2 regions of the Paenibacillus sp. 01T443 genome follow, and region 2 is predicted to be linked to the other one. Evidence: predicted binding sites of a transcription regulator. Region 2 holds the regulator's gene; the other holds the start of a gene.
What was found. Region 2 encodes Rex, which represses fermentation and respiration genes when NADH is low (regulators of the CRP and FNR family bind a similar motif). Its sites were predicted from a motif close to TTGTGAAATATTTCACAA; they were not measured.
Positions count from the first base shown of each region.

Region 1 (16,401 bases), on a different contig from region 2:
ATAACGAAATGATCATCCCAAACCTCAATTTTCGGATTAGCTACCGCCGTTTCGGAAAGAGCTCGTACAATTTCGAAGCCGGTTGCATCACCATTGGCATGCAAAATACGCCGCTGGCTATGCGCGCCTTCCTTCGTAAGCGCAAATTCACCATTTTCCAAATCGAACTGCGTTCCCATTTTGATCAAGCGGCGAACTCCTTTAGGGCCTTCGTGAACCAGTACATCAACTGCTTCATTGGAGCATAAGCCCGCGCCTGCTACGAGTGTATCCTGCCTATGGTATGCGGGTGAATCCTCATCCGAAATAACCGCGGCAATACCGCCCTGGGCATAACGCGTGTTGCTGTCCAGCAGCGATTTTTTCGTTATCATAAGGACGGAGTTGTTTTCACTTGCCCGAATAGCGGTAAAAAGACCGGCAATGCCGGCCCCGATAACGATAACATCTTTTTCAATAACAGGCAGCTCACTCAGCTGCACATCGACTAAATATCTGGGAATCATCATAGCTCCTCCAAGCGTAAACGGCAAATGCCGACCTTTTGCTGGGCTGCTTACGTCTCTAAATGAAATATAAGCAATAAATAAAGGTATAGCTTATCGATCTTATATTTCAAGCATAGGAGCAGCGCATATTACTTCACGAGTAACATGCGCTCCAAGGATAAACGGGCTTGATCCGCAACATGCGGCGGTACATAAATCTGAGGCTGCATCGTCTCTAACGCTTTAACGAGCTTCTTCAAATTATTTACCTTCATGTTAGGGCAAACCAAATATTTAGATGCAAAATGGAACGTTTTGCCCGGGCTGTCTAAACGAAGCTGGTAGCCTGTACCATCCTCTGTTCCGACAATAAACTCTTGGCAGTCCGATTCTTTACAATATTTAATGATAGCGGTTGTACTGCCTACAAAATCACCTAGCTCAACAACTTCTGGGCGGCATTCCGGGTGCACGACAAATTGCGCATTCGGGTATTTCGCTTTCATTTCTTCAACGTCTTTTACCGTCAACATGTCATGCGTGTTGCAGTAGCCTTCCCAGATAATCATTTTCTTATCGGTATTCTGCTGCACGTAATGACCAAGGTTCTTGTCCGGTACCCAGATGACCTCGTCACCCTCTACCGAATTGACGACTTTAACCGCATTCGCAGACGTACAGCAGATGTCTGTTTCCGCTTTAATTTCAGCAGACGAGTTAATGTAAGTGACGACCTTCGCATTTGGATGCTGAGCCTTCAGCTTGCGTAAGCCATCCACGCTCACCATGTCCGCCATCGGGCAGCCGGCACGCTCATCGGGAATAATAACCGTCTTGTTAGGTGCCAAAATCTTTGCGCTCTCGCCCATAAAATGCACGCCGCAAAATACGATTACATCGGCATCGGTTTGAGCTGCCTTCTGTGCAAGCAGAAAGGAGTCCCCGCGGAAATCGGCAACCTCTTGAATTTCATCACGCTGGTAATAATGGGCTAATATGATTGCATTCCGTTCTTTCTTCAACTGTAACAACCGTTCACGCAGCTCTCGGTTTTGCTCCGCCTTGCGTTCCAGTGCCAGTGCTTCCACAGTAGATCCTCTCCTCTTATGAGGGATGGGGGATAATGCCCATTCCGTTATACGGCAAGCTCAACTTTGTGAATTGATGCACAAACTTAGAAAGTCGCTTACCTATAGTTTAAACCAAAAGGGATAAATTCATTTGATTAAGTTTTAATTTACACGCGGTAGATGCTACTGTCAATGTATTAAAGGCCATTTTGGGGCAGCAAATTAAAATTAATTATTTTGATAGCCGTATATGGGCAGCATTCGGTGTGAACGCGCCTTTTTTGCAATGCACAAGCTTAAACAGCTCCCTCCTTCCTCTTCGTCAAATGCACTCGTTTCACACCTCTATAAATAAAAAAAGCCTCTTTCCGTTATGGAAAGAGACTTTTGGACGACTACCGCTTTGCAGGATCGTAAGGCTGCCCAAGTGCCGATGGAGCATTCGAGCGGCCGACAGCGCCTGCCAAAACGATGAGCGTCAAAACGTATGGAAGCATGTAGAAAAACTCAGCCGGAATTTGCTGCGCGAATTCAAACCGCTGCATAAAGCTTCTGAGCGCTTGCGCAAGACCAAAGAACATTGCGGCCCCAACAACGCCGAGCGGATTCCACTTTCCGAATATCAGTGCTGCCAGCGCGATAAAGCCTTGGCCCGAAATCGTATTATGAGCAAAGCTGCTTGTCGTGGTCAACGTAATCGTCGCACCGCCAAGACCCGCCAGCGCGCCGCTGAGCAGCACGCCGATGTATCGATATTTCGTAACGCTGATACCCACAGTATCCGCAGAGCTTGGATGCTCCCCAACCGCGCGCAGACGCAATCCGAAAGGCGTTCGGAATAAGACAAAGTAGCTGATAAAAGCTAGCGCGATAACGATATAAGTCGTTGGATACGCGGTGAAAATCGCTTTGCCGAGCAAAGGGATTTCCGATAAGAAAGGAATCTGCAATTTGTGAAATACATTTTCCAAAAGCGGCGTTTGTCCTGAACCTTCATACAAGCTTTTGGTTAGGTAGAGTGACAAGCCGAGCGAGAGAATATTAATAACGACACCCACTACGGTTTGGTCGGCACGGAACGTTATCGTTGATATCGCATGCAACAGCGCTACCAGCACACCGTATATGCCTGCCGCAATAAACCCGATCCATGGCGAAGCATTCCCAAGACCGGCTTGTATGGCATACTCAGTAGCGACTGCCGCTGCAAATGCGCCGGACACCATCAAGCCCTCTAGTCCAATGTTAACGACGCCTGAACGCTCGGAGTACATCCCGCCAAGCGCCGCAAAGATAAGCGCGGTGGAAAACACGAGCGTTGTATTAATAAGCTGTCCAATGACTTCGAGCACGTTCATTCTACACCGCCTCCTTCCGCTTGCTTGCACGTTTATTTAGAAAAGGCTTCAAGAACCACTTCACTAATCCATGCGAAGCAACGAAGAAAATAACGGCGCCGATTACAATTCGCACAACCTCGGGAGGTACTCCTGCACCAAAGCTCATGCCTGCCGAGCCGTAGCTAAGTCCGCCGAATAGAATTGCGCCAAGAAGCACCCCGATCGGTGTATTGCCGCCTAGAAGGGCTACCGCAATGCCGTCGAAACCGTAACCAGGTGAAGCAGCCATAACGGTCTGATTACCGAAGACGCCCAAAATTTCAAATACGCCGCCGAGTCCTGCAAATATACCGCTAATAAACATCGATTTGACCATTGTCACATTCACGTTCATGCCCGCATACAAGGCCGCATCTGGATTATGGCCGACTGCGCGAAGCTCATAGCCCTGCTTTGTGCGCCAAAGCACAATATAGAACAAAATGATGCAAAGGATGGCAATAATGGTACCCCAGTGCATGCGAGCGTTATCCATCAGTTTAACGAGCCAGTCAATTTTTACCATCGCAGACTCATGAATCGGCATTGATTTCTGCTGTCCCTTCTCAACAAGGAACTTCGCAACGATAAAGTTGGATAGAAACAGCGCAATCCAGTTCAGCATGATGGATGAAATAACTTCATTAACTCCGCGTTTTGCTTTCAAATACCCTGCTATGCCTGCCCATAACCCACCGAATACGGCTCCTGTAACAACGGCCAGTGGAGCATGAATGTACCAAGGCAAATCGAGCAGCACGCCTACAATGGTCGCTCCCGTCATTCCCATTACAAATTGGCCTTCTACCCCGATATTAAACAGCCCTGTACGGAATGCAAACGATACCGCAAGTCCAGTAAAGATCAACGGCGTAATCGCACGGATCGCCTCGCCAATGTTATACGGAGAACTAAACAGCTTATCCAGCAAAGATGTATAGGCTAAAATTGGGTTATACCCACCCGCCAGCATCGCAATTGCCCCGATGATAAGGCCGAGTACAATTGCCACGATCGGTATGAGGATAGACGACTTGTTAAATATTTTCTTCAACGTTTCCATGTACGCTATCCTCTCCCTTCTGCCGCAGCAGCTGCGGCAGATTTATTTCCTGCCATCATTAGTCCAAGCTGCTGGTCATCTCTGCGTTCCGCATCAACCTCACCCATCAGCCTGCCCTCGTACATGACCGCGATGCGATCAGACAAGGCATAAAGCTCATCAAGCTCAAAGGATACAAGCAAAATGGCTTTGCCTTCGTTTCGGGCCTGGACTAACCGTTTATGCACATATTCAATAGCGCCGATATCCAACCCGCGAGTCGGCTGCACGGCAATCAACAAATCCGGATCCTTGTGCAGCTCACGCGCAATAATGGCCTTCTGCTGATTGCCTCCTGATAACGCGCGCGCATGGGTATGAATGCCCGATGATCGAACGTCAAACTCCTTCACGAGCTTATCGGACAGCACATCCATTGCTTTGTAATCAATGAACATCGACCTTCCGAACTCCGGTTCGAAGTATGTGTTTAAAATCATATTTTCACTAACGCTGAAGTCGAGTACTAAGCCATGCTTATGCCTGTCCTCTGGAATATGGCCTACACCGGCTACCGAGACTTGCCGCGGCGAACGGTTGGTCATATCATGGCCGTTCAGCTTTACACTGCCGCTATCAACCTTACGCATTCCTGTAATCGCATAAATGAGCTCGCTTTGCCCGTTGCCGTCAACTCCCGCTATCCCGACAATTTCTCCGGCCCGGATATTAAAGCTAACGCCATTCAAAGCATTTTTGCCTTGTTCGCCCTTCATCTGTAAAGCATCTACCGATAAAATAACCTCGCCAGGCTCTTGCTTTGTTTTCTGAACTTCAAAGGAAACGTCCCGGCCAACCATCAGCTCCGCAAGCTGCTGCTCATTTGTCTCTTTCGTTGTCACGGTTTTGATCACCTTGCCGCGTCGAATAACAGTTACGGAGTCTGCGAGCGCCATGACCTCTTTCAATTTGTGCGTAATGATAATAATCGATTTGCCTTCCGCAGCCAGGTTGCGAATAATCTCGATTAGCTCCTCGATTTCCTGAACGGTCAATACGGCAGTCGGCTCGTCAAAAATAACAATTTCCGCACCGCGGTATAACGTTTTTAGTATCTCAACACGCTGCTGCATACCTACTGTAATATCTTTAATTCGCGCCTGAGGATCTACTTTCAGACCATAACGCTCGGAGATCGTCCGAACCTTCTCATTTGCAAGCTTGTAGTCAATTTTCAACCCTTTTACAGGCTCATTTCCAAGTACAATATTTTCTGATACCGTAAACGGCTGCACAAGCTTAAAATGCTGATGCACCATGCCGATGCCTAGATCAATAGCCTTTGAGGCACCCTCTATAACGGTCTGTTTTCCGTTAATCCAAATTTCACCCTCATCTGGCTGATAAAGGCCAAAAAGGATGTTCATAAGCGTTGATTTTCCTGCCCCATTCTCGCCAAGCAGCGCATGAATCTCACCTTTTTTCAATTCAAAATTGATGGAATCATTGGCAACCAGTCCAGGAAACCGTTTGGTGATTCCTTTTAATTCTACTGCTGTTATGCTCCGGTCCATTCTTCATCATCTCCCCGGTTTTTACCCCTATGTAAACATGAATCGCAAATTAAGAATCCGATAAGCGAGAAAACTTATAGATTCTTTTGTTAAAAATGAATAAAGACCGGCCGAAGCCGGTCTTGTCTGATCCATCAACAAACGATCCTCAATCAAAGGATACCATTGAATGGTGAAAACTATTCAGTCGGTACTTTGATTTCGCCGCTAACGATTTTTGCTTTGTATTCTTCTACTTTAGCAAGCACATCAGCAGGAACGTTCTTTTTAGATGTTTCCGGCAAACCAACAGCATCATCTTTCAAACCAAGCTCTTGCGTCGTACCGCCTGCAAAGTTCCCGGCGATCAAATCTTTCGATACTTTATGAACCGCCGCTTCAACGCCCTTCATCATCGATGTAAGCGTAATTTCATCACCAAATTCTAACGATTGGTCTTTATCTACACCGATAACCCATACATCGTCTCCATTATCCTTACGGGCTTTTGCTTCATTAAATACACCGTTACCTGTTCCGCCAGCTGCATGGAAAATAATATCCACTCCGCCATCGTACATTGTAGCAGCAGCCAATTTACCAAGGTCTGACTTACCAAAATCACCAGTATAATCTACCTCAACCTTAGCATCAGGTTTAACGGCAGCAACGCCTGCTTTAAAGCCAGCTTCAAACTTTTTGATAACCGGAATTTCCATTCCGCCTACAAAGCCAATTTTGTTTGTTTTGGTCATAAGACCCGCCACAACGCCAACCAGGAAAGAACCTTCATGCTCAGCGAAAGTAATAGAAGCAACGTTTGGCGCTTCAATAACACTATCGATGACAGCGAGCTTAGCATCAGGGTTCTCTTTTGCTACTTTGCTAAGCGCATCATTGAATAAGAAACCGATACCCCAAGTCAGGTTGTAGCCTTCTTTAACGAAGCTGTTCAGGTTCGGCTCCATATCGGCTTCGCCTTCACTCTCCAAGAACTTAGTAGCAGCACCCGTCTCGGCTTTTACGGTCTCAAGAGCCTCCCAAGCGCTTTGGTTGAAGGATTTGTCATGTACGCCGCCTACATCAGTAACCATACCGATCTTAAAGTCTTTACCCGTTCCATCGGATTCAACTTTAGTACCCTCATTAGTACCTGTGTTTGCTCCGCCCTCATTGTTACTCTTCGCTCCGCAAGCCGACAACACTAGTGTCAACGAGATCATCATTACAAGCATTAAGCTAAATGTTTTTTTCATGCGTGTTCTCTCCCTTGCTCTGAGTTTTGGTAATGCTGTGCAACCCCTGTTTACCTTCTTATTCTTGCTGATCTTGGCCGCTATTATTTCATTATAGTTACAAAAAAATAAACGTCAATGATTTAATGTAAGGTTATGTAACATATAACCATCAAATTTACAATCGTGTAACATTTATGTAACATATGGCCAAAAAATATAAACCATCGTGTTAGCTTTTTTGTTTTTTCGCTAATGGTTTATACCCGTATTATAGGCTAAATCCGAACATTAATAAAGAAAAAAATAGTCGTCCTGCCACTTCTTACAAGCAGCAGGACGACTATAGCTAGCCATTAATATCAGAAATCTACTCGTTCTTGTCCGGATCTTCTGCGTTATCGCGCTTCTCCAGGACTACTGGATCTTTCGCTTCATCCTGTTCACGAGTTTGGATGCGTACCTTCACATCGCCAATCGTTTCAACAATCGGCTCAGTAATCGGTTCAGTTGTAGTTGCATCAGAAGACGGGCTGCCATCCAAAGAACCTGTTTCAACCAAACGTTTGATTTGCTCGAGTTCGAGCGTTTCCACGCTAAGCAGCGTTTGAGCAATCAAGTGCATTTCCTTGCTCTTCTCTGACAATAGCTTCTTCGCGCGATCGTAGCATCCCGTAATTATGGATTGCATTTCTTGATCGATCTCATATGCAATCGCATCGGAATAGTTTTGTTCATGGCCGATATCGCGGCCCAAGAATACCTGACCTTGCGAGCTGCCAAATTGCATTGGACCAAGCTTATCGCTCATCCCGTATTCCATAATCATAGCACGCACGATGCTAGTCGCTTGTTTAAAGTCACTGTAAGCACCTGTACCGATTTCGCCAATGAACAGCTCTTCTGCTACACGGCCTGCAAGCAAACCGGTAATTTTATCAAGCAGCTCCTGCTTGGTGACAAGCATACGGTCTTCCTTCGGAAGCATGATGACGTATCCGCCTGCGCGGCCGCGAGGAATAATCGTAACTTTATGAACCATATCCGCATGCTCCAAGAAGAAGCCTGCAATGGTATGTCCCGCTTCATGGTATGCGACAATTCGTTTCTCACGATCACTAACGACACGGCTTTTCTTCTCCGTACCGACAATGATTCGGTCAATCGCATCATCAACCTCAACCATAGCGATATCTTTTTTATTGCGACGAGCAGCCAGAAGCGCTGCTTCGTTAAGTAAGTTTTCAAGATCAGCGCCGCTGAAGCCTGTCGTACGCTTGGCAATAATCTCAAGCTTAACGTCCTTAGCAAGCGGTTTATTGCGAGCATGTACTTTCAATACAGCTTCGCGGCCTTTCACGTCTGGACGGTCAACCGTAATTTGACGGTCAAAACGGCCTGGACGGAGAAGGGCTGGATCCAGAATATCCGGACGGTTTGTTGCCGCAATGATAATAATACCTTCGTTAGCGCCAAATCCATCCATTTCAACAAGCAATTGATTGAGCGTTTGCTCACGTTCATCATGTCCGCCGCCAAGACCAGCGCCACGCTGACGTCCTACAGCATCAATCTCATCGATAAAAATGATACATGGTGCGTTTTTCTTCGCGTTCTCGAAAAGATCACGTACACGGGATGCGCCGACACCGACGAACATCTCTACGAAATCAGAACCGGAGATACTGAAGAAAGGTACGCCCGCTTCCCCTGCTACTGCACGAGCAAGCAAGGTTTTACCTGTACCCGGAGGACCCACAAGCAATACGCCCTTAGGAATACGTGCGCCTACCAGATTGAACTTACGCGGATCCTTCAAGAAGTCAACAACCTCTACGAGCTCTTGTTTCTCCTCGTCAGCGCCTGCAACATCCTCAAATGTAATCCGTTTCTTCTCATTATCATAAAGCCGCGCTTTGCTCTTGCCAAAGTTCATGACTTTGCCGCCGCCGCCCTGCGCTTGATTCATTAAGAAGAAGAACAGGACAAAAATAATGACAAACGGAATAATGGAGGTGAGGAATGTAAGCCAAATGCTTGGCTGGTCCATTTCCTTGCTCTCTAGCTTAAAACCGAATTGCTCCTGCCAAGCGAGGATCTTCTCCTCTGCTTTGACGCTGACCCTCGATACAAATTGATCGCTTTCTGCGCCTGCAGGCTTTGTATTATATTTACCAGAAACAAAATAAGTTTGATTCTCATACTTAACACTCAGTTCCTTAACATTGCCTGATTCAACCGCAGCGCGAAGCTCGTCATATCGCAATCCAACTGTCGTGTCATTTTGGCTGCTGATAAATTGAAAAATCCCAACGGTCACCAAAAAGATAATTAAATAAAAACCAGTATTACGGATGATCCGATTCATCCCCAACCTCCTCTCAGACGCTTAAAATATTTTACCATATCATGACTTTCCATAACAATAGAGGTATACGGAGAAGGGCATGTACGGGTGAATCGCTGCTATTTTTCATAGACCTGCGGTTTCAAAATACCAATATAAGGTAGATTACGGTATTTTTCCGCAAAATCCAGTCCATAACCGACAACAAACTCGTCCGGCAGCGTAAAGCCTTTGTAATCCGCTTCCAGTTCAACTGTGCGGCGCGCCGGTTTATCGAACAAGGTTACAACTGTAACAGACTTCGCGTTTCGACGTTCGAGAACATCAATTAAGTAGCTGAGCGTTAGCCCGCTATCGATAATATCCTCGACGATCAGAACATCGCGGCCTTCGACCGAAACATCAAGATCCTTGATAATTTTAACTACGCCAGATGACTTCGTGGATTGCCCATAGCTGGATACGGCCATAAAATCAATTTCAAGCGGTACTGTTATTTCTTTGACCAAATCGGCCATAAAAATAAACGCGCCCTTCAATACACAAATAACGAGCGGATTACGCCCGCTAAAATCTTTGCTCAGTGTTTCGCCAAGCTCTTTTACCTTATCACCAATTTGCTGCGCGTCGTACAATACTTCTTGAATATCATTCTGCAAAGTAGAAATCCCCCTACGCCTTAACTATGTTTATGAGTGTACCAGTGCTCCTTATTCGTTGCCTGCCCTTATGAACAACACGTCTTTAGTGTGCGCATCCGTCAGAGCATGACTTGATCTTCGAATGCCCGGAATCCAGAGCAACCTCCCAGCTGCATCGAACAGCAAAGGATAAAGCTCCCGCTTCAGCGGTGCGATTTTCTCATCAACGAACATATCTTGCACTTTTTTTGAGCCATTTAATCCTAAAACCTGAATTCTGTCCCCCGGACGTCGATTTCGAACGACAAGCGGATACGATAACTCCGATGCATCGAAGATGGCCTCGTAACGCGATACTGGCTTACGGCTGTCTACCGCCGAAGCGTGGACAATCTCAAATGCCCACCCGCATGGCTCGACCGCAAGTTCAGCTGTTTCCTTACCCACCTCGTACAAATAGGCGCTTGTTTCAGTTAACGCAAGCTGCGATTCACTGATCCATCGCATCCTATCGTATTCTCGAGCACAGCGAATTCCGGCTCCAGCGTCGATTCGCCAAGTTGCAGGCGCATGTGCGGAAGCGGCAATCCTCATCGTCTCAATCTGCTCGAAGGATATCTTTTCCGTTTCCTTAGAAAGATAACTTAATATTAGTTTAATCAATCTCCTTTGTAAAGCGACGTGGAGACCGTGCAAATCGATGCAGCTAATCGCGCATTCATTGGGGGATAAAGTAACGAGCTGCGCAAATAACGCTTCGGTTTGTTTCTCCATCCACTCATCCTCCGCCCCCGCTACTTCTGCAAGGCGCTGAAGCGATTGGGACAGCTGCGGATTATGCTTGGACAGATACGGTAAAATATCTAGCCGAATAATATTTCGGAAATAATGGCGTTCCTTGTTGCTGCTGTCCGTGCAGTAAGGAATATGATAGTCTTCGCAGTAACGCAGAAGGTCTGACTTGTTCATACGAAGCAGCGGGCGAATAAGTTCCACGTTTTTTTCTCTTCTTTTGCTAAGCATTCCAGCCAGCCCGGTTAATCCTGTTCCGCGAATTAAGCGCATAAGCACCGTTTCGGCCTGATCATCCGCATGATGGGCAAGCGCAATCCTCCCAGCTCCATACCGTGCTGCAATTTCATGCAAAAAAGCGTAACGCTTCTCGCGGGAGGCAGCCTGTCCATTCATGCGCGTTTCTTCTATATATGCGGGCATATCGAGCGTCACAGTCTCACAAATCACCCCTAGCCGTTCCGCGAAATCCCGAACGACCATCAGCTCATGCGCAGATTCCTCTATTCGAAATCCGTGATTCACATGAGCCGCTATTATGGATAAATGGCTTTCCTTTGATATTGTTGAAAGCATATGTAAAAGCGCCATTGAATCCGGTCCGCCGGAAACTGCCACTACGATACAATCGCCGGCTGACCAAAGCCTGCGCTCTACAGCCGCTTTCTCAAGTTCGATTTGCAGATTCATAGGTAGTACCTCACCTTCATTTCCCGTTCCAAGCTGCTATAATACGTTACGCAGCAGCCAATATACCGATGTTCCTAGCAGCACTGCAGATGCAACCGCAAGCCCCTTCAACCATCCAGGTGTTGCAGAGGGCATATGCGTATCACGCCTATGCATTAATAAACGCCATGCCGCAGCTGCGTCGCCCGCATCCGTAAATTGTCCCGCAAAAGCTTTCCGCAGCCAGCCAGCAATCGGCTTTAACGCCTCGCTCGTTCCAACAATTTGCATTAGCTCGATTGCGGATCGATTTTGCGGTAAAAGCTCCGCGGTCAGCTGATGCAGACGCTTTGGTTCATGCAGCTGTATACAGAGCACTGCAAAGGAAAAAAGATCGTAGCTCGGATCAGCCGACCGCGAGCCCTCGTTCCAGTAGCCGCGGTCATAGATTTCAGTAAATTGGCGAATGCCCTTACCTACCGCTGTCACACCGCCATAATCAACAAGCTCAACATGCCCATAGTCAGCTACCAGCACGTTTTCAACCTTCAAATCGCCAAATACCCAGCCCGCTTGATGCAGCTTCGTCAGCTTACCCAGCAGATTCAAGCCAACGAGCGGAAACCATTCCGATCCCTGCTGCTTCAAGTACTCATTCACCTTGGCACCAAGCACATAGCGCATAATATAAAAGGGATATTCCTTTCCATCCGGACCATACAAATCATCCACATCAAAAAGGTAGGAATCCTGTCCGTGCTGCTTCTGCTTTGCGATAGATTGCAATACATTGATTTCGGATTGAAGATCAAGCGCATCCATGCCAAGCTTCATCGCAAACCAGCTGCGATCACGCTGTACGAGATATACTTTACCGTTTGCGCCCTCCCCAAGCAACCTTTCTACCCTGTACCGCCCTTGCTTCCACTTGCCGGTCACCACCGTGCCCCGGCGAAGATCAACCTTAAACGACGTAGTCACTCATCATCCCATCCGTTTCGTCTCTGCTCTGTCTACCATAATCGCCCTTACGATAAAAATCAACAATCTGCATAATCGCAGGGCCAGTAGGTGTCGTTCCACCCATTTGCAGTTTCGGGAAAATAGCATGCACGCCGTTAAGGTGACTCGTCCAGTCTAAATCCATTACACAATCATCACCATGCCTTGAGCCAGGGAAATGAAAAACAGATATTTCACTTTTTCCTTGTCTTGCTTGAAGGCTTAGCATCAGATCACGTATAGCTTCCTCTACTGCCGCAAGCTTAGGCTTCATACTTGCACTTGCATCAATGAGCAGTGCCACTTGCAGGCGCGACGTTTCCCCCAGCTCATCGATTACGCGCACCACATCTCCGCGCTTCTCTGGCGGCAGCGCCTCAATTGATCCATTGCCAAGAACTTGCTTCAATTCCTTCTGCACGGCTAGCTGGATCGTCTGCACGACTGTCTTGCGTGTCATCATCTGCACGGTCTGCGAGAGCTGCCGCATATTTACCATTCTGCTTAGCCCGCCGCCCGCACGCGCAATTTCGTCGATCTCCGCAGCGCCCAGCTCACCTACATCACCATGATCCAGCACGCCTACCACATTAACCGAAATCCCATCCGACTGCGCATGCGCAGCCGCCACTACTGGACTGAGCCCGACATTGGAGCAGCCATCCGTAATCAACAATATTTGTTTCATAATCGTTTACCCTCCTAAAGTGTTTGAGTAACAAACACAGCTTCGTAAGCATAGGCTTAGTGTTTGAGAATCAAACACAGCTTCGTAAGCATAGGCTTAGTGTTTGAGAATCAAACACAGCTTCGTAAGCGTAGGCTTCGTGTTTGTGTAACAAACACAGCTTCGTAAGCGCAGGCTTCGTGTTTGTGTAACAAACACAGCTTCGTAAGCACAGGCTTCGCCTCAGCCTTTCTATTAGCTTTGCCTTTTTTAAGAGGGTTAAACAGCTAGTCTAGCAAAAAGATAGATAAACACCAATCTGCCTACGGACACCTACCCTGCAGTTACGTTATGTAAAACAAAACCTCCAATCTCATTCATCGTTCTAGCAGTATGTAGTCAAAAGAACTTACCCCGCCGTTTCATTGGTTCAATTTAGGGGTAATTAGAAATAATTAGAATTTTTGTGCGTTGCCAATCAAAAAAGAAGCCCCATGACCGCCAGCTCCAACTCAGCCGACGGACAAAAGGGCTATAGCTAAATACCCACACGATAGAATAAACGCCAGCTCACCGTTCTAACGTTCAATCCGCATGGCTTTAAAATAGGATCAGCTCACCGTCCTTGGACGCTCCATGCGCGTTACGCCAGGGAAGCGGAATGATGCCCACTCCGGCAAATGCTTATCAATGCGCGCAACAAGCACCGTCATATCATCAACAATTTCTCCATTATGGTGGCGCACCACCTTCTCGAGCAGCGCATCTGCCATCTCCTGAGGATTATCCGTTTCAAGCTCATTAATAATGCGCTTCATCCAGAGCTCCTTGTTAACCGCGAGGCCAGGCGCATCATAAATGCCGTCGCTCATCATGACAAGGGTATCGCCCGATTGCATTTGCATGGATACAAAGTCGACATCAATATCCTGAAGAATTCCGATAGGCAAGTTATTTGCAGTAATTGGAATGACCTCATTTCCTCGTTTTATAAAGCTCGGAGTAGAGCCTATCTTCATAAACGTCGTTTGCGCTGTGTAGAGATCCACAATCGCCAAATCGACGGTAGCGAATACTTCATCGGATGAACGCAATAAGAGCACGGAATTCACAGATTTTACTGCAAGCTTCTCATCCATTCCGGATTGCAGCAGCTGCTGGAGAATCGATAACGCCGCACTGCTTTCCTGCCGCGCCCGCTCGCCATTCCCCATTCCATCGCTAATCGCGACGGCAAACTTACCGTTTCCAAGCTCAACCATGCTAAAGCTGTCTCCTGACAGCAAATCTCCTCCCTTGGCGGCGCCTGCAATACCTGTCTCTACCTCATATTGCTTCGCCGATCCAAATGCAACTAGCGTCGGCTCACCGCTTCTCGTTGGGGGAATCTCAGATTTTACTGCGATATGCTCACCCAAGATGTCGCTTAACAGCGGAGCAATAATTTTTCGGCATTCGTCGTAGCCTTGCCCAAACGAATGATACACCTCTATATCCACATTCCCCTCCTCCAGGCTCACAATATCAATACCCTGAACAGATAACCCTAGTCCTTCCACCGCCTCCCGAATTTGCTCCTCCTGTAAGTGCAGCGTTTGCCCCTCTCTTTTAATTTCTTTAGCTAAATCTTCCATAACTTGCGACACGCCTTGCAGCTGGTCTGCCACAAGTTGACGGGAGTCGTATATTTGTTTCTTCCAGTGCATATTATTTTGATATAGCTCGTATTGCTGGCTCATGTCTATTAGCACCTGCGAGGATTTGACGCAGTGCGCTGACCAAGTCTTCGGTATTTCTTTAGCAGACGGCACACGTTTCTCCTCCACGACCGTCATCATATCCGTCATCATTTTGTAGGTGTGAAAAAACTTATCCTCCCAGCAAGCATTTTGCCTGTGGCAGCTGGCACAGCTGCGTTCAGCAACTGCATTCATAAAGTGTCCGATCTCTTCCTCCTTATTTAAGGTTGTTACATTGTTATTGAGCTGCCCAAAGCTGCGGGAAAGCTGGCTAAACACCTCCGAATATTGTGATACGCGGTCCGCAGTCACCTCTCGAACCCGCTTCGCATAGTCATGCTGCGACTTGGCATGCTCATTGGTTCCTGGAACGTACCGGGAGATCGTACGAATCATGCTGCGCGGTGTCAGCATAAGCAGCGTCGCGGCTGCTACCGATTCCCAAGTCGAGCTCATCACATCGGCTTGGCTCCCTACATATATGGATAAAATCGATGTTCCAAGCAACATTCCGAAAGCCGCTGCCATTTTGCCGCCGTCACGCAGCAGGCCAGCCAGCAATCCCGCAAAAGCGAGTAAGCTCATTTGAACGACTGCACCGAAGTCAGCCAAGCTTAGAATGAGTCCTGCAACAACACCGACCGAAGCGCCTAGCGGTGCGCCGCCTGCTAAAGCAAAGAGCAGCAGCATATAACGAGACATCACGTGTTCTGCCGACATGCCGTAGAACACCCAACCGACAGCCCCTGTCATGACAGAAGCGAGTAAAATCATCAAACAAATTATTTCTTCGTTTTTGAGCGAGGCTGATTTTTTGGTCATCGTGAGCACAGGAATCGCCTGAATGAACACTAAGGTAAGCACAAATCCGAGTGCCGCCTCCACCACAACGAGCATAAAATTGTACCAGCTAAGCTCGTCCCCAATAAATACGCTAAACATCTGCACGAGCAGAGTTGACGCGAATACCAGAATCGGCGCCGACGACAGCTCTGCCTTCTCATACGCCTCGAGTCCCTTCAGAAACAGAAACAGCACCGCAATTTCCATGGCGATCCACATGGGGGCCGGGTCAGCGGCAAGCCAGCTGCCTGCAACCAGGGATATAGCCACCCACGGATAAATATCCCTTCTCATAAAGTAAATAACAGCAAAATAAGCAATGGCAAACGGCATAAGGGATTCGAGGATTACCGCTCTTCCTAGCAAGAAAGCTACACCTACGAGTAGAAATGTCCACTTTTTGGCCAAAATGACCTGAATGAAACGACGCGCTGCCGCCCATTCCCGTCCCTTCTGCATCATCGTCTGAGCCAGACCAGTCCGTTTCATACCGGGAAGCACTACCGTGTTTTCCTTTTCCATGAGCAGACACCACCATTTCCGAGTGTAATGTGTTTTTCATTATAGGAGGTTGTCCGCATGAAGTTTGTCAGTTAACGTAACACGCTCAAAAATTTTTTCCGACAAAAATTAATGGCATCGCAACCGTTGTCAACATGCGGTCAAACACATGCCCCGTATAGGTTTGCTGTGCCTCCAGCACAAGCGTAACGCATATAGCCGACAACAAATTATGTGCTGAATTTTTTTCATATGATGGCGAATCGACGTTGTAACGTGTCGGGAATGAAGGAGGATGAGAGAAAAGTATTTTTTTTCCAAAAAGGCGCAGCTTATAAACGACAACGACCGTGCCAAAACATCGCTAATGCAGTCATTCTCCAGTATATACAGGCTTTCTGTCCTGCTTCGACAGCATTTGGTAAGCGCTTTC
Region 1 covers NZ_JBFTPE010000022.1:46,676-63,076, reverse strand. Annotated here, with positions in the region: gene nadB (L-aspartate oxidase) at 1-506, opposite strand, end outside; gene nadA (quinolinate synthase NadA) at 638-1,576, opposite strand; gene AC1DLI_RS28190 (ABC transporter permease) at 1,954-2,916, opposite strand; gene AC1DLI_RS28185 (ABC transporter permease) at 2,918-4,000, opposite strand; gene AC1DLI_RS28180 (ABC transporter ATP-binding protein) at 4,006-5,553, opposite strand; gene AC1DLI_RS28175 (BMP family lipoprotein) at 5,733-6,788, opposite strand; gene ftsH (ATP-dependent zinc metalloprotease FtsH) at 7,138-9,135, opposite strand; gene hpt (hypoxanthine phosphoribosyltransferase) at 9,234-9,773, opposite strand; gene tilS (tRNA lysidine(34) synthetase TilS) at 9,825-11,237, opposite strand; gene AC1DLI_RS28155 (protein kinase domain-containing protein) at 11,274-12,197, opposite strand; gene AC1DLI_RS28150 (vWA domain-containing protein) at 12,181-12,906, opposite strand; gene spoIIE (stage II sporulation protein E) at 13,497-15,989, opposite strand.
Region 1: nadA (quinolinate synthase NadA) is a predicted target of Rex. The motif match lies at 1,643-1,660, and genes of this name have one in related genera.

Region 2 (16,401 bases):
GCGTTTTATACGCTTGGCGTGTTGTATGCTTCTCAGAATCTTTATGATAAAGCAGCTGTAAACGCACGGGAAGCGATGCGGCTTGATCCAGGCCATTCAGCAGCGAGAAGGCTGTTTGCTGACGTAAACCGAAAGAGACGCATGCTGCGTATCCGAATAAATGCAAGAAAAAGAAAAAGGAACAGGTGATCACGAGATGTCAACACAAAAAATTCGTGTGGCAGTAGCAGGAGCAAGCGGACGTATGGGCCGCGAGGTTGTGAAAATGGTGTTGGAGGACGAGTCGCTTCAATTGGTGGCGGCCGTCGCTCCTTCTGCGGGTCCCATAGATGCAGGCTTATTTGCCGGAAAGCCGGAAACCGGAGTTACAGTTAGTGCTACGCTAGAAGAAGCGCTAAGCAGCTCGAAAGCGGATGTACTGGTTGATTTTACCATTCCGCAAATGGCATACGGCCATACTAAAACCGCGATCGAATTTGGAGTTCGTCCTATTATGGGGACAACCGGGTTCACACCTGAGCAAATCGAAGAGCTGGACGAGCTTTGCCAGGAAAAAGGAATCGGCGGCTTAATCGCGCCTAACTTCTCTATCGGTGCAATTTTGATGATGAAATTCGCGGCTGAAGCCTCTAAATATTTGCCACATGTTGAAATTATTGAATATCATGGCGATCAGAAACTGGATGCACCTTCAGGAACTTCGATCAAAACGGCTGAACTGATTTCACAGGCTCGCCAGGAGCTGCGTCAGGGCAATCCGCAGGAGGAAGAGGTTATTGAAGGCGCGCGCGGCGGATATTATAACGGTTTTCGTATACATAGTGTAAGACTGCCTGGTGTATTTGCGCAGCAGGAGGTTGTATTTGGCGGACACGGGCAAACGCTCAAAATTCGTCATGATTCTTACGACCGCGCGGGGTATATGCCTGGCGTAAATGTGGCAGTTAAGAAGGTTATGACTTATAGCGGATTAATTTACGGCTTCGAACATATTATGGATTAGCTCGATTCGACAGCAGGAGAGGGGAACGACATGTTAAACATCGCATTTATCGCACATGATCGAAAAAAAGAGGAAATTGTCAATTTTGTCATTGCCTATGAAAAGGTATTTGTTCCTCATAAATTATATTCGACAGGAACGACGGGAACTCGCATTATGGAACAAACTGGCCTATCAATCCATCGGTTTATGTCCGGCCCTCTTGGCGGGGATCAACAAATTGGAGCCTTGGTAGCGCAAAATGAAATGGATTTAATTATATTTTTGCGTGATCCACTTATGGCGCAGCCGCATGAGCCTGACATCATTGCTTTGCTTCGGCTTTGCGATGTGCAGGGTATTCCCGTTGCAACCAACGTAGCGACAGCTGAGCTGCTTGTCAAAGCGCTTGAACGCGGAGATTTTGCTTGGCGCGAGCTCGTTCATAAATATAAGCCGGGTATCGCCGAATGACAGTAGAACTTGATATCTTAATCTTTGGCGCGCATGCCGACGATGCTGAAATCGGAATGGGCGGGACCATAGCGAAACATGTGCAAGCTGGGCATAAGGTTGGCGTGTGCGATTTGACGATGGCCGAAATGTCTTCCAACGGCACGGTAGAGCTTCGCAAACAGGAGGCAGATAACGCTTCCAAGGTGCTCGGGCTTAGCGCACGAACGAATCTTGGTTTGCCTGATCGCGGCTTAGAGCCTTCGCGTGAACAAATCGAACGTATAGTTGCCGAAATTCGTTACTTCAAGCCGCGGATCGTTTTTGCTCCATATTGGGTGGATCGTCATCCCGATCATGTGGCTTGCAGCCGCTTGATTGAGGAAGCCGTTTTCAATGCAAAGCTTCGTCGGTATATGCCCGAGCTGCCTCCCGTGCAAGTAACTCAGCTTGTTTATTATTATATTAATGATTCCGAGCATGAGTCGTTGATCGTGGATGTCAGTGATTTTTATGAAACGAAACGAAATGCGCTTTTAGCCTATCGTTCTCAATTCGAGTCGGCTGCTGCGGGTTCCGATCGTGTAGCAACCCCTTTAACAAACCGATACATAGAACGGGTCGAGGCGCGGGATTCGCTGCTTGGACAAGCAAGAGGATGGGCATATGCAGAGGGCTTTGCATTGAAGCGCCCTCATGCCGTACAATATTTTTGACAATTCGTACAGCTCATGTGTAATACAATAGTTATACGTGACGAACACAGGAGGTGCGACAACAGTGGCGAGAAAATTAAAGATTGGCATAACCTGTTATCCTACGTTAGGAGGATCAGGTGTTGTTGCTACGGAGCTAGGCAAACTTCTGGCAGAACGCGGCCATGAAATTCATTTTATAACGCACAGTATTCCGTTTCGATTAGGACATTTTAATAAAAACATATTTTTCCATGAGGTCGAGGTTAACGATTATTACGTGTTCCGGTACCCTCCCTATGATTTGGCCTTGGCAAGCAAAATGGCCCAGGTAGCCAAGATGCAGCAGCTTGATTTGCTGCATGTTCATTACGCCGTGCCGCACGCGGTTTGTGCATTTTTAGCCAAGCAGATGAACGGCGATGGTCTCAAGACGGTTACAACGCTGCATGGAACTGATATTACCGTACTTGCACAGGACGAATCCTTAAAAGATTTAATTCGTCTTGCCATTCATCAAAGCGATGCGGTAACAGCCGTTTCTAGTGACTTGATTAATGAAACAAGGAACCTGTTGGATATAACAACACCGATTGATTTGACTTACAATTTTGTTGACAAGCGAGTTTATTACCCGCGAGATGTCGTTTCCCTACGTTCGGATTACGCTGCCCCGAATGAGAAAATACTGATGCATATCTCGAATTTCCGCCCGGTTAAGCGGGTTGGCGATGTTGTCGATATATTTTCACGCGTTTCTGAGAATGTTCCGGCAAAGCTGCTTTTGGTGGGAGAAGGACCTGAGTTATCAAAAATTCAATGCAGAATTCGCCAGCTAGGTCTTGAAGACCGCGTACATTTCTTAGGCAAGCAGGAGGATGTTGCGCAGGTGATATCCATGGCAGACGTGCTGTTGCTCCCTTCTGAGAAAGAGAGCTTTGGTTTAGTGGCCTTGGAGGCTATGGCCTGCGGCGTTCCGACAATCGGGTCAAACGCGGGGGGCATCCCTGAGCTTGTTACACACGGAGAGACTGGATTCTTGTCAACAATCGGAGATGTTGAGGATATGGCAAGAAATGCAGAGATGCTTTTGCTTGATGAGAAGCTTCATGAGCGCTTTAAGCAAGCCTGCATTTTTAGAGCGCGCAATGAATTTTGTAACGATGTCATCACTACACAATATGAGCAAATCTATTATCGGGTACTTGGCATTGAGGCAGATTTGCCTATAGCCGTGTGCAGCGAATAGCAGCATATGAATGCAGCCAAGGATGGTGTTTGAAATGCGGCTTGCATTTTCCGACCTGATATTATCCGCGCTTCCCATCGTTAAACGGCTTCGAGATCATCATTTCGAAGCCTTCTTCGTAGGCGGCGCCGTGCGAGATACAGTTCTCGGCTTACCAATAAAAGATGTCGATATTGCAACTTCAGCCCGTCCGGAGCAGGTGCTTGAACTATTTGAGCACTGCATTCCGACGGGCTTGCAGCATGGAACAATTACGGTAATCAATGAGGACATTGGCTATGAAGTGACTACTTTCAGGCTTGAATCAGCGTATGAGGATCATCGCAAGCCAGAGAGCGTGCTTTACATAACTGACCTTGAAGGGGACTTGCTGCGCCGGGATTTTACGATGAATGCAATGGCGCTTGCCGCAGACGGAGAGCTGCTTGATCCCTATGGCGGGATGGAGGATTTACGGAGCAATAGTCTGCGCTCCGTTGGTGATCCGAATGCGCGTTTTCAGGAGGATGCGCTTCGAATGCTGCGGGCTGTCCGGTTTATCGGCGTATATCAGCTTAATCCGGCGTTTCGGACCTGGAGAGCGCTTAAGCAGCACCGGGCATTGCTCAAATTTATTGCAATGGAGCGGGTACAGGCTGAGCTTGATAAGATGCTAACAGGCGGCTCTCCTCAGAGAGCCCTGCATTTTCTCGTCGCAAGCGACCTATTGCTGCATCTAAAAGAGCCTTTTGCCAAAGAAACAGAGACGGCGCTTAAGCAGGCAGAACAGTCAAACACGACCAAAGCGTTATTTGCGAGACTGCATGAGCTGATGGCTGTCGATTTGCGATGGTCTGCTTTGGCGATTGGATTGCAATTATCATATGATGCGGCGCAGCAAGCACTGCAGGTGCTTCGATTGTCGAATGCGCGAACTAAATCAATTTTGTCGATGGTTGAAATTCATCGGGAAATGATAAACAGCGGGTATGAAGCAAATGAACATAGGCTGCGCATCAAATGGTTAAGCCTTGCGATTCGTTTTGGTAAACAAGCTATGGTTGATTGGCTTTCAATCATGCATGTGCTTCCGGAATCGACGCCAAGCTTCTCAGATTCGCTTCTAAGGCAGTTAAATGAATGGCTTGAGCAAATGTTCATCTCCAAGCTCAAGGAGCTTAGCGTCAGTGGTAAGGATTTAACAAGCCATATGCAGAAGCAGGCGGGACCATGGGTAAGCGAATATTTAAATAAATTGCTGCTCCTTGTCGCTGCCGGCGAGCTTGAAAATGATAAAAATGCTTTGCTCCTACAAGCATCGCTCTGGGATTAATTACGAAGTCAGTTTTGCTGAGCAAAACAATGTACATGCTTACGAAGCTAGTTTTGCTCCGCAAGACTTTTAGGAGGTCACCTTTCATGAATCATGAGCCTTTGCTTCAATTGTTTATGGATAAGCCCGGTGAATATGTATCGGGAGAGAGCATAAGTCAAGAGCTTGGAGTTAGCAGAACCGCGATTTGGAAGCAAATTCGCAAACTTGAAGGCGCGGGATATCATTTTGAGGCGTCAAGGCGGCTTGGCTACCGTTTAATCAGCGTGCCGGAACATCTGTCAACGGAGGACTTGGCTGATCGTTTAGAAGCAAAGATATTTGGCAAAACCGTTCATTCGTTTGAGACGGTAGAATCTACGCAAAATTTAGCGCGGGCGGCTGCTGAAGAAGGCGCCGTTGAAGGCACGCTCTTCCTCGCGGAGCAGCAGGTAAACGGACGCGGGCGAATGGGACGCGGATGGGTATCGCCGCGAGGCAAAGGCGTATGGATGAGCATGGTGCTTCGTCCGTCTGTCCCCATACATTTTGCTCCTCAGCTTACGCTGCTTACGGCCGTTGCTTTATGCAGGAGCTTGAAGCGCGTGACCGCTCTGCCGATTGGTATCAAATGGCCAAACGACCTACTTATCGAAGGCAAAAAAATAAGCGGCATACTGCTCGAATCTGCGGCAGAGGATGAACGCCTGCGTTATGTTATAGCAGGAATCGGCATTAGCGTGAATTTAGAGGAATCGGATTATCCGGTCGAATTGTTGGAGAAAGCAACTTCGCTTCGCATTCGCAGCGGCAAGAAATGGACAAGGGAAACCGTCATTGCAGATTTTTTGAAGGAATGGGAGCAGCTTTATTTTCTTTACCAAGAGCAAGGGTTTAGCCCAATTGTAACGCTTTGGGAGGCTTTATCCGTTTCCTTAGGCAAGCCAGCGAGGCTAATTACACCGCAAGGAGATATTGTTGGCGTTCCGATCGGTCTTGACGAGAGCGGAGCGATAAGAATCGAGCTCGCAGACGGTACGATCAAGCCTGTTTTCTCCGCAGAAATGGGTGAACCGCTATAGTGCATTTCATGTCGTTTACGGAATGCGGAAAGTTTGGTAAACTAGAACTATCAGGCGGTATTCTGAGGAAGCTGCACTGATGATGATTAAAAATATGTAAATGGTTGGGAATGCACACTCTGCTCTGAGCCGTAGGGACCGAGACAGAAGGAAGCACAACAAGCAAACGTTTCCTTTTCAGTTTGGGGACCTTTTTAGCAGCGGCTAAAAGGTTTTTTTGTGTTTATCCTATCATTGAACAGGGGATGAAGCTGATGAGGAAACGACTGACGATTACTAATCTAAAGAAGATGAAGCAGGACCGCAATGCGATTTCCGTTTTGACAGCTTACGATTATCCTTCAGCCAAGCTTGCTGAAGAAGCTGGAATCGATGTTATTCTTGTCGGAGACTCGCTCGGGAATGTCGTGCTTGGCTATGATACGACAATACCCGTAACAATTGACGATATCGTGTATCATACAAGAGCGGTTGCCAGGGGTGCCCAGCAAACGTTTATCGTAGCCGATATGCCTTTTATGACCTACGGAATCGGACGTGAATCTACGCTGCGGAATGCAGCTAAAATAATGCAAGAAGGCGGCGCCCAAGCGGTGAAGCTTGAAGGCGGCGCTGATATTGCATCAGATGTTTCGGCGCTTGTCAAAGCCGGTATTCCGGTGATGGGACATATCGGATTAACGCCGCAATCCGTGCATCAACTCGGCGGATATAAAGTTCAAGGTAAGCTTGATGCGGATGCTGAGCGATTAATGAATGACGCGAAAGCGCTAGAGGAAGCCGGAGCTTTCAGTATCGTTCTGGAGCTCGTGACTGAACCGCTAGCAACGATGATTAGCGAAATGCTCACGATACCGATAATCGGTATTGGCGCGGGAAGAGGCTGTGACGGCCAAGTGCTTGTATATCATGATATTTTGCAATACTCTTCACCTTATTTCGAGAAAAAGTTCGTTAAAACCTATGCTGATATTGGAACGACGATTAGAAACGCGATCCAATCCTACGTGGAAGAGGTAAAGTCAGGTCAATTTCCCGAGGAAGCACATGTGTTCTCTGCCCAGCCCGCAGTCATTCCAGCATTATACGGCGGTGCGAATGAAGGCCAGAAGGACCCTGTAAACGACAAGAACGATTTGCCGAAGAAAGGAGTCCGGCTGACATGATCATTTGCCGTACGAAGGCTGAGCTGAAAAATCAAATATCCGCTTTGCGCGAACAAAACAAATCGATCGGGTTTGTGGCTACGATGGGTTTTCTGCATGAGGGGCATGCTTCCTTGCTGCGTCAAGCGGATACAGAGAACGATGCAGTCGTTCTTAGCATTTTCGTAAATCCGCTTCAATTCGGACCCAATGAGGATCTGGATCGATATCCGAGAAATGAAGAAAGAGATATAGCGATTGCTGAAGAAAATGGAACGGAGATCGTATTTATTCCTTCGGTACAAGAAATGTATCCCGAAAAACCGCTTACAACCGTCATCGTTAATCAAGTGACGAATCGTTTATGCGGAGCTTCGCGTCCAGGCCATTTTGACGGAGTTGGCACAGTCGTTAGCAAGCTGTTTCATCTAGTCGCTCCGAATCGAGCTTACTTTGGCATGAAAGACGCGCAGCAGGTTGCCGTTATCCAACAAATGGTCAATGATCTTAATTTTTCTGTTCAAATCATTCCTTGTCCGATCGTTCGGGAGCCGGACGGCCTTGCTCTCAGCTCCAGAAACGTCTATCTCAATGCCGAACAGCGCGAGCAGGCAGTTATTCTGTCAAAAAGCTTGCAGCTGGCAGCCATTTGGATGAATGAGGATGACATGACGGCAGAGCTGCTTGTCGCAAGGGTAAAGGAAGAGATTTCTAAAGCGAGCGAAGCGGTAATCGACTATGTTGAGCTGCTTCAGTATCCGTCGCTGCAGTTACCGGAAGCAAATGCAGCTCTTGCTGCAATGAATCAACCTTTAATATTGGCATTAGCCGTAAAGTTCGGGACAACAAGGCTAATCGACAATCGCATTTTACAGGCAATGGAGGCGAACGCGCATGTTCAGAACGATGATGAAATCCAAGCTGCACCGGGCAACCGTAACGGAAGCGAACTTGAATTATGTAGGTAGCATTACCATTGATGAAGATCTGATGGATGCAGCTAATCTATGGGAAAATGAAAAAGTGCAGATTGTTAACAACAATAACGGTGCACGTTTCGAAACTTACGTGATTACAGGTGAGCGAGGCTCTGGTGTCATTTGCCTAAATGGAGCCGCAGCACGGCAGGTACAGCCTGGCGATCAGGTTATTATTATTTCTTATGCGATGATGACGGATGACGAGGCTAGGGAGCATAGACCGATCGTTACCATTTTGGATGCGAATAATCGCCCCCTTCAGATCTTGAATGAGGAGCTTCACTCGACTATCCTTTAATTTGACGAACGGTTACGTTAATCCCTGCATTATGTAACGAATGGGTTGTTGTATGAAAAACCTCGTTAAAACAAAAAATGAACATAACACTCCTTAATTCTTTGGCGAAGGCGGGATGCGGTATGTTCCAGCATATGTTTTCATCCATGAACGACATGCTTGATCAAATCATTGAGCAGTATCAAGATGCAGATGTCCAGGAAAAACAGCATTACGACGAGCAGATGAATGAGCTGAAAAAGGTCAGCGATACATTTATTGAGCAATGGCTTGTGTTTGAGGAGAAATTTGCTGAGTTTAAGGAGCAGCAAGGCGATCTGACAGCAATACCTCAGATGCCTGTCTCCACAGGAGCGGCTCAGCAAAATCTGCCTGTTAGCGAAACAGCAACTTGCAACACAGCTGATTTAGAAATTCCAGACGAGCTCGCATCAGTCATATCTAAAGGACAAGGCTATTATAAGTTATTTATGTTTCCGCAAGCGGCGATGCAATTTCAATCAGTCATTATCCAATCGCCTGAATGCAATTTGGCAAGACTTTTTTTGGGCATGACCCACATGCATCTCCAAAATTGGAGCGAGGCACAGCGACATTTTCAATTGTTGATTGCATTGACGGACTTCCCCAAATGGCTGGCAATGGGCTATAATGCGCTAGGGTGCATTCAAGCGGTGCATATGAACTTGGCGCAAGCCGAACAACTATTCATGAAGGCTTATGATGTATGCCCAAGCTTCAAGGATCCATTAAACAACCTAAAGTCATGTCAAGAAACGCCTAAGCAATTATCGTTATATTTCGGAAGCACGGAGCTGTGCTGTTTGTGAGAGGATCGGGGAATGAATGAAATTTGCAGTATTGGACTTAGAAACGACGGGACATAGCTCGGAGGATGACATTTTACAGGTTGGGCTGGTCATCGTTTCTGATGAGCTTGAAATCATCGATACGTTTAGCTCCTTTGTTCGGCCTAACATCCCAATACCGGCCTTCATTACACAACTAACAGGCATAGATGAATCGGTTGTAGCGGATGCTCCAACGCTCAAAGAGGTTATCGACAGCCTTGTTCCATTATTGGACGATGCGGTGCTGGTCGCTCATAATGTTGGCTTTGACGCCGGATTTTTAAACCAAGCGCTGAGCCGTTGCGGCTTACGTCCGTTTGGGGGACGCAGGCTGGATACCATTGAACTACTTCGAATATTTTATCCTACAATAAATACGTACCAGCTTGGAGCTGTCTCTGAGCTTTTCGGTATCCCGCATGATCAGCATCACCGTGCAGATAGCGACGCTAAGGCAACCGCGTTATTGCTAATCGAAACGGTTAAAAAGCTTCGCAAACTGCCGCTGCTCACTTTGCAGCGGCTTTCCGCGCTTGTAGATGACGGAAGCGATTTAAGCTGGTTCATCAAGCATACGCAGCTGGAAATGGAGTATCGGACCGTATTTGAATCCAATGAATATGATTATTTTAATCAATTTGCGTTAAAGGTACGAGAATGGAGCGACGAACAACCGCCGCGGGCTGGCAGCGTTAATTCCATGCCGTTAACCGATGTTTCATTCGATAATTATCTAGCCGACGTAAGGCATCGTTTCGAGCAAAAGTTTGATAATTACGAAGAGCGGGAAGCGCAGGTAGCCATGTTCCAAGAGGTGTACAGCGCACTTAATCAAAATCAGCATTTGCTTATTGAGGCGGGAACGGGGACAGGGAAATCGCTGGGTTATCTAATACCGGCACTTTATTACGGAATCCAAAACGGTAAAAAGGTAGTCGTCAGCACCCACACCATCAATTTGCAGGAGCAGTTGAGGCAGCGTGATTTGCCGCTTCTGGAAGAAATTTTACCGTTTGATTTTAGAGCTTCTATCTTCAAAGGCAGAGGGAATTACTTATGTCTGCGAAAATTTGAAGGCAAAGTGAACACAAAAGATTTGGTATCGCCCATCGAGGATACGGTGACGGCAGCTCAAATGGTCGTATGGCTGGGTGAAACGGAGACAGGGGACCAAGAGGAGCTGAATTTTGGCAACAAAGGCTCTGACTTTTGGTCTACAGTAGCAAGTGATACAGATTCATGCTTAAATCGTGCCTGCCCTTGGTTTAAAAGATGCTTTTATCACCGGGCAAAGCATGAAGCCAATATAGCTGATGTCACCATAACGAATCATTCCATGCTGTTTACCGATGTCCAAGCAGATCATCGATTGCTGCCATCGTATACTCATCTCATTATTGATGAAGCGCATCATGTCGAAGAGGTGGCTGGCAAGCATCTGGGCATGCAGATCAATTATTTCTCTTTAACGCAGGCTGTGCTTCGTCTCTATAAAGATACGCGCTCGGGACTCTTGCCGGGACTTCGCCAAAAGCTTCTGTATGAAGATGACGCGCATCAGGCTTCATGGCTGGAGACCATAGATACGGTTATTCCGATTTTCCAAGAAATAAAAGAACACTGGGATAAGCTCTTTGAAATGTTCTATAGCTTCACGACTACCTCGTCGGATGGTCCGACCGAAAATGGACAATCGGTATGCAGYCTGAAGAAAAATGAACTGCCTGCGGGGTGGGAGGACGGAGTCACGGTAGAAGGAAATCTTCATACCGAGCTGAACCGTGTGGTCCGCACCGTCGACAAGATGGTCACGGACATCAAGGATCGTGTTGACGATTCAGCCGTTCAAGCGCTGATTACGGATCTAAACGGTGCTGTCCGCGATTTAACCCGTCTAAAGGATGAGCTTCGGACATTTATCAAGTTAGAACTTACTGATTCTGTATTTTGGATCGAAGCAAGCAGCGTTTACCGCTTCCGCTCCGTGCAGCTTTATGGCGTGCCGGTTGATGTAAGCGCCCAGCTGCAAAAGTACTTTTTCGATGTGAAAGAAAGTATCGTACTGACTTCCGCTACTTTATCCGTTCAGAAATCCTTTCAGTATGCCGAAGAGCAGCTTGGCCTAACGGGGTATGAAGAACAAGGCAGGTTAAAAACGGTGCAGCTGCCTTCTCCGTTTAATTATAGGGAGCAAGCGCTGGTGGTCATTCCGCGTAACTTCCCTGTTTTGAAGGGAGTCTCCGTCGATGATACTTATTTGGAAATGTTGGTTGCATCGCTTGCTGATGCCGCAAAGGAAACGAAGGGCAGAATGCTTGTATTGTTTACTTCGTACCGCATGCTTAAACAAGTATACGAGCCATTAAAAGAAAAGCTTTCCGTCTCCGGCATTCAAGTGCTGGGGCAAGGAATCGACAGCGGCAATCGCACAAAACTTACAAGACGCTTCCGCCAAACGCCTGAATCCGTTCTGCTCGGTACAAGCAGCTTCTGGGAGGGCGTGGACATACCGGGTGAAGCATTGATCTGTCTGGCGATCGTGCGTTTGCCTTTCCAACCGCCCAGCCATCCGTTAGCGGAGGCAAAAGCGGAAATGCTGCAGCGGCAAAAGCAAAACCCGTTCATGAAGCTTTCGATCCCTCAAGCTGTTATTCGCTTTAAGCAGGGTTTTGGCCGTTTGGTGAGAACATCGCAGGATAAAGGAATCGTCATCATCTATGATACTAGGGTGATCGATACGTATTACGGGAAACATTTCTTGTATTCCTTGCCCGGTCCAAAAATCGAAACCATGCATACGGATCAAATGATTTTACGAATGCGGGAGTGGCTAAGCGAAGAGAAAACTGCCCAGCCCGTGGTTCATCATAACGAGGCAAGCGCAGAGGAGGAGAAGCGATGAAGCAAACGAAAATATCGGAGGCTGTCGTCAGAAGGCTTCCCGTTTATCTCCAAGTGTTGAATGAAATGGTGAATCGAGAAATCCAAACCGTTTCTTCACAGGATTTAGGCACAAAGCTTGATTTGAATCCTGCTCAAATTCGTAAGGATCTTGCATATTTCGGTGAGTTCGGCCGAAAGGGCGTCGGTTATGATGTTGTTTATTTGATTGAAAAAATCCGTCAGATTTTAAAGGTTGATCAGACGATCAAGGTCGCGCTTGTCGGCGCAGGTAATTTGGGGCATGCCTTGTGCAATTACAATAAGTATTCCAAGGATAACATGCAAATTACGGCGGTATTTGATGTTCATCCGAGCAAGATCGGAACGAGCATCAATAATCTGAAAGTACTGCCCATGAGTGAGCTTATCTCTACGGTTGCAGAACAAAAAATCAGAATCGGAATCATCACGGTACCCGCTTTTGAAGCGCAAAATGTGGCTAATCAATTCGTAGAAGCAGGCGTAGAGGGCATTTTGAATTTCGCGCCTGCCATTCTGCGGGTGCCAGATGAGGTGCGTATTCAAAATGCGGATTTTACAAGGGAATTGCTTAGTATAGCTTATTATTTAGTTAGAGAAGGAGAGACGCAGGATGAGTCAGATTTGGATTGAAAATGGATTGTTTATTACAATGGATGATGAAAACCCGACATTTAAAGGACATATGGTCGTAACCGACGACCGTATTACGTACATAGGTACACAAGCTCCTGAGCAGCTTTCTGAAGCTGTTCAAAAAGTGGATGGCAGTAAGCTTGCTTTTATGCCAGGACTCATCAATACGCATGGACACGCCGCTATGAGCCTGCTTCGCGGTTACTCGGATGACCAAAACCTGCAGGTGTGGCTGGAACAGAAGATGTGGCCTATGGAAGGCAAATATGTCGACCAAGATACCCGCGCTGGCAGCGCTTTAGCTATCGTGGAAATGCTTCGTTCAGGTACAACGGCATTTGTTGATATGTACGATCGCATGGATCAAGTTGCACAGATGGTTGAACAGAGCGGCATCCGCGGCGTTTTGACGAGAGGCGTAATCGGGCTTTGCCCTCCTGACGTACAGGAAGCTAAGCTTACTGAAGCCATTGCTTTCGCACGCGATTGGAATGGTAAAGCAGACGGTCGTATTACGACGATGATATCTCCTCATGCGCCGTATACCTGTCCTCCTGAATATATCGAACGCTTTGTACAGGCCGCGCATGATTATAATTTGCCTCTGCACACTCATATGTCTGAGACCATCACCGAGGTTGAACAAAATGTCAAAGACTACGGACTTCGCCCTGTCGAGCATTTGGATCGCCTAGGATTTTTCTCCCGTCCCGCGCTCGTTGCCCATGCAGTTCATTTGAATGACGCTGAAATTGAGCTGCTCGCTGCCAAAGGGGTTGCCGTATCGCATAATCCCGTTAGCAATCTTAAGCTTGCAAGCGGAATTGCTCGCGTTCCCGATCTGCTTCGCGCAGGTGTTACGGTATCTCTGGGTACAGACAGCGTAGCAAGCAATAATAACCTCGATCTATTCGAGGAAATTCGTTTCGCTGCTTTGCTTCATAAAGGGGTTTCAGGAGATCCGACGGCTATTCCTGCCTCGGAAGCGCTAAAGCTTGGAACGATTTATGGGGCTAAATCAATCTGGCAGGAGGATAAACTCGGCAGCCTAAAGGTCGGTAAAAAAGCTGATTTCATCGCAATTGATATCGAGCAGCCGCATTTCTATCCGAAGACAGATATTGTGTCACATTTGGTTTATTCAGGCTCTGGGCGAGACGTTCGGCATGTGTGGATCGACGGACGGCAAGTTTTGAAAAACGGCGAATGCACCTTGCTTGATGAGGAGAAAATTCGTTACGAGGCGCAGGCGAGCTTCGATCGCTTGCTTAACGCCTAATGCGCGCCACAGCAAGGAAACGTCCGCCGTTCATGACGGTTCAGCGGTGGTTATTCGTAATCATCGCTTGTCTCTTGCTGCTTCTAACAGTCGGTTTTATTTATTTCAATGAAATACAAAATCCGCAATGGGCGGCAATTAAAGATGCCAAGAAGCAAGCTATAGAAGCTGCCGAGCTTTCTAAAGTTGAAAAGGTCTATCACCATACTTGGAATAAAGAAACATGGATTATTGAAGGAATCAATAAAGCGGATGAGCATGTATTTGTATGGTTAGCGGAGGAGAAGCTGCCCGAGGTGATCAAAGCCTCAGAAGGAATTTCCGCGCAGGACCTTAAAGCTACGTTCAAGAGCAAGCAGCCAAAAGCAGATGTGAAAAGGATTCAGCCCGGCTTGCTTGATGGTCAGCGAGTGTGGGAAATCTATTACAGCGACGGTGAAAACCCGGCTCATTACCATTATGATTTCTATCGTTTTGATAATGGAAACTTCATTAATTCCTATAAACTTCCATCTCGGACGGAGCCTTAAGGCTCCGTTTCCTTTATTTGCGGGACGAATCCAGCAGAAATACATGATATACTCTCGTATAGAGGAATTGATATACGGAATAATCATATAAAAAGCTGCGGGAGGGATTTTGCATATGTTGAGACCGCGAGTGATACCAATAGTAATTACAGCAGCCATATCGGCTTCCGTTTTATTTGGCGGTTGGGCAATTTACAATCAAGTAGCAGTAGCAGCGCCGTTAGAGCAGGTCGCTAAAGAAATAGCCGGTGTCGTTTCTTCAGATAAGCCGGTTATGGATAATGAGCAGGTAACCATTCCAATTGAATTAAACGAGGATGCGAATCTTCGCGATGTATATGAGAGAATTCAGGCTAACGGCGAAGATATATTTGATGACCGTCAGCTTACGTTGAAGTTTAAAGGGAAACCAAATAAGCAGCTTGAGGATTTATGGTATGCTGCTATGTTCGATATTGCTGAAGCCATGGAGACCAAAACCTATTCCAACATTCCAGAAGCCATGAATAAGGCAGCTAAAGCGTACAAAGATATAACGATTTCAACGGAAATGGATGAAAAAAACGTATATATTACGATAAAAAATCCAGAAGCGGTGAAATACGTCGTAATGCCTCGCACCTCTAACGAATTGGAGGCTTGGTAATATGCGGAAATATGGAATTGAAATAGCGATTGGTTTGGTGCCAATAGTCATTGCGTTTTTGATCTTTATCGGACAAAATGTCGCTCCTATGCTGATGCTTGGCGTTATTGGTTTTGCAGTCGTCTATGCTGCACGCGGCAGAGGCAAACTAACGGCCATGACCGGACAGAAACAGCGTACCGACGTAAAGTCTACTCCCTTTACCTTTGAGCAAATCGGAGGTCAGGAGAGGGCAAAGCAGGAGCTGGTTGAAGCTCTTGATTTTCTTGTTCATCAGGAAAAAATAGCAAAGCTGGGCATTCGTCCGCTTAAAGGCATATTATTGGCGGGCCCTCCAGGAACCGGTAAGACTCTGCTTGCTAAAGCTGCCGCTCAATATACAGATTCGATCTATTTGGCTGCTTCTGGCAGTGAGTTCGTCGAGATGTATGTCGGCGTTGGCGCGGGACGCGTTCGGGATTTGTTCAAAGAAGCGCGTACTAAAGCAAATAAAGCCAAAAAAAGCAGCGCGGTCATTTTCATCGATGAGATCGAGGTCATCGGCGGCAAAAGAGACGGCGGACAGCAGCGGGAATATGATCAAACCTTGAATCAGCTGTTGACGGAAATGGATGGCATACATGCTAATGAATCCCCGCGGATTTTGCTGATTGCAGCAACTAATCGCAAGGAAATGCTGGACAGCGCGCTCTTGCGGCCGGGCCGCTTCGACCGCCATATCGGCGTCGAACTGCCGGATAAAAAGGGCAGGCTGCATATTTTGAACATACATGCTAACAATAAGCCCATTGAAGACGGCGTTGACTTGGATCGAATCGCGAGAGAATCCTTTGGTTTCTCGGGCGCACAGCTTGAGAGCGTCATGAATGAAGCAGCGATCTATGCGATGCGGGAGAGCCGTGAACAAATCGCAGAAAATCATCTATCCATGGCGATCGATAAAGTGATGATGGGCGAGAAGACGGATCGGGAAGCGACGAAGGAAGAACGTGAGCGCATCGCGCTTCATGAGCTTGGTCATGCGATAATGGCGGAGCTGGTACGCCCAGGCAGTGTTTCACAGGTAGCCTTATCGCCACGGGGACAAGCACTGGGTTATGTGCGTCATAATCCACAGCAGGATCAGTATTTATATACAAAAGATTTCCTAAATGGACAAATTATGATTGCGCTTGGCGGAGCTGCAGCGGAGGAAATGTTCTATGGTGACCGCAGCACCGGATCGAGAGGCGATTTCGAGCAAGCTATGAATATTGTTAAAACATTAGTGGAATCCGGTTTGACCGAGCTAGGCATTATCGATGGATCCATGATGACAAAAGATGTATGGGCTTCAACGAATCGCACGATTTTGGATGAGCT
Region 2 covers NZ_JBFTPE010000001.1:226,915-243,315, reverse strand. Annotated here, with positions in the region: gene AC1DLI_RS01085 (tetratricopeptide repeat protein) at 1-189, shown strand, start outside; gene dapB (4-hydroxy-tetrahydrodipicolinate reductase) at 197-1,003, shown strand; gene mgsA (methylglyoxal synthase) at 1,034-1,456, shown strand; gene bshB1 (bacillithiol biosynthesis deacetylase BshB1) at 1,453-2,151, shown strand; gene bshA (N-acetyl-alpha-D-glucosaminyl L-malate synthase BshA) at 2,216-3,379, shown strand; gene AC1DLI_RS01060 (CCA tRNA nucleotidyltransferase) at 3,414-4,691, shown strand; gene AC1DLI_RS01055 (biotin--[acetyl-CoA-carboxylase] ligase) at 4,778-5,752, shown strand; gene panB (3-methyl-2-oxobutanoate hydroxymethyltransferase) at 6,007-6,918, shown strand; gene panC (pantoate--beta-alanine ligase) at 6,915-7,865, shown strand; gene panD (aspartate 1-decarboxylase) at 7,792-8,175, shown strand; gene AC1DLI_RS01035 (hypothetical protein) at 8,298-9,005, shown strand; gene dinG (ATP-dependent DNA helicase DinG) at 9,022-11,928, shown strand; gene AC1DLI_RS01025 (redox-sensing transcriptional repressor Rex) at 11,925-12,581, shown strand; gene AC1DLI_RS01020 (amidohydrolase) at 12,562-13,863, shown strand; gene AC1DLI_RS01015 (cell wall elongation regulator TseB-like domain-containing protein) at 13,896-14,393, shown strand; gene AC1DLI_RS01010 (hypothetical protein) at 14,509-15,039, shown strand; gene AC1DLI_RS01005 (AAA family ATPase) at 15,041-16,401, shown strand, end outside.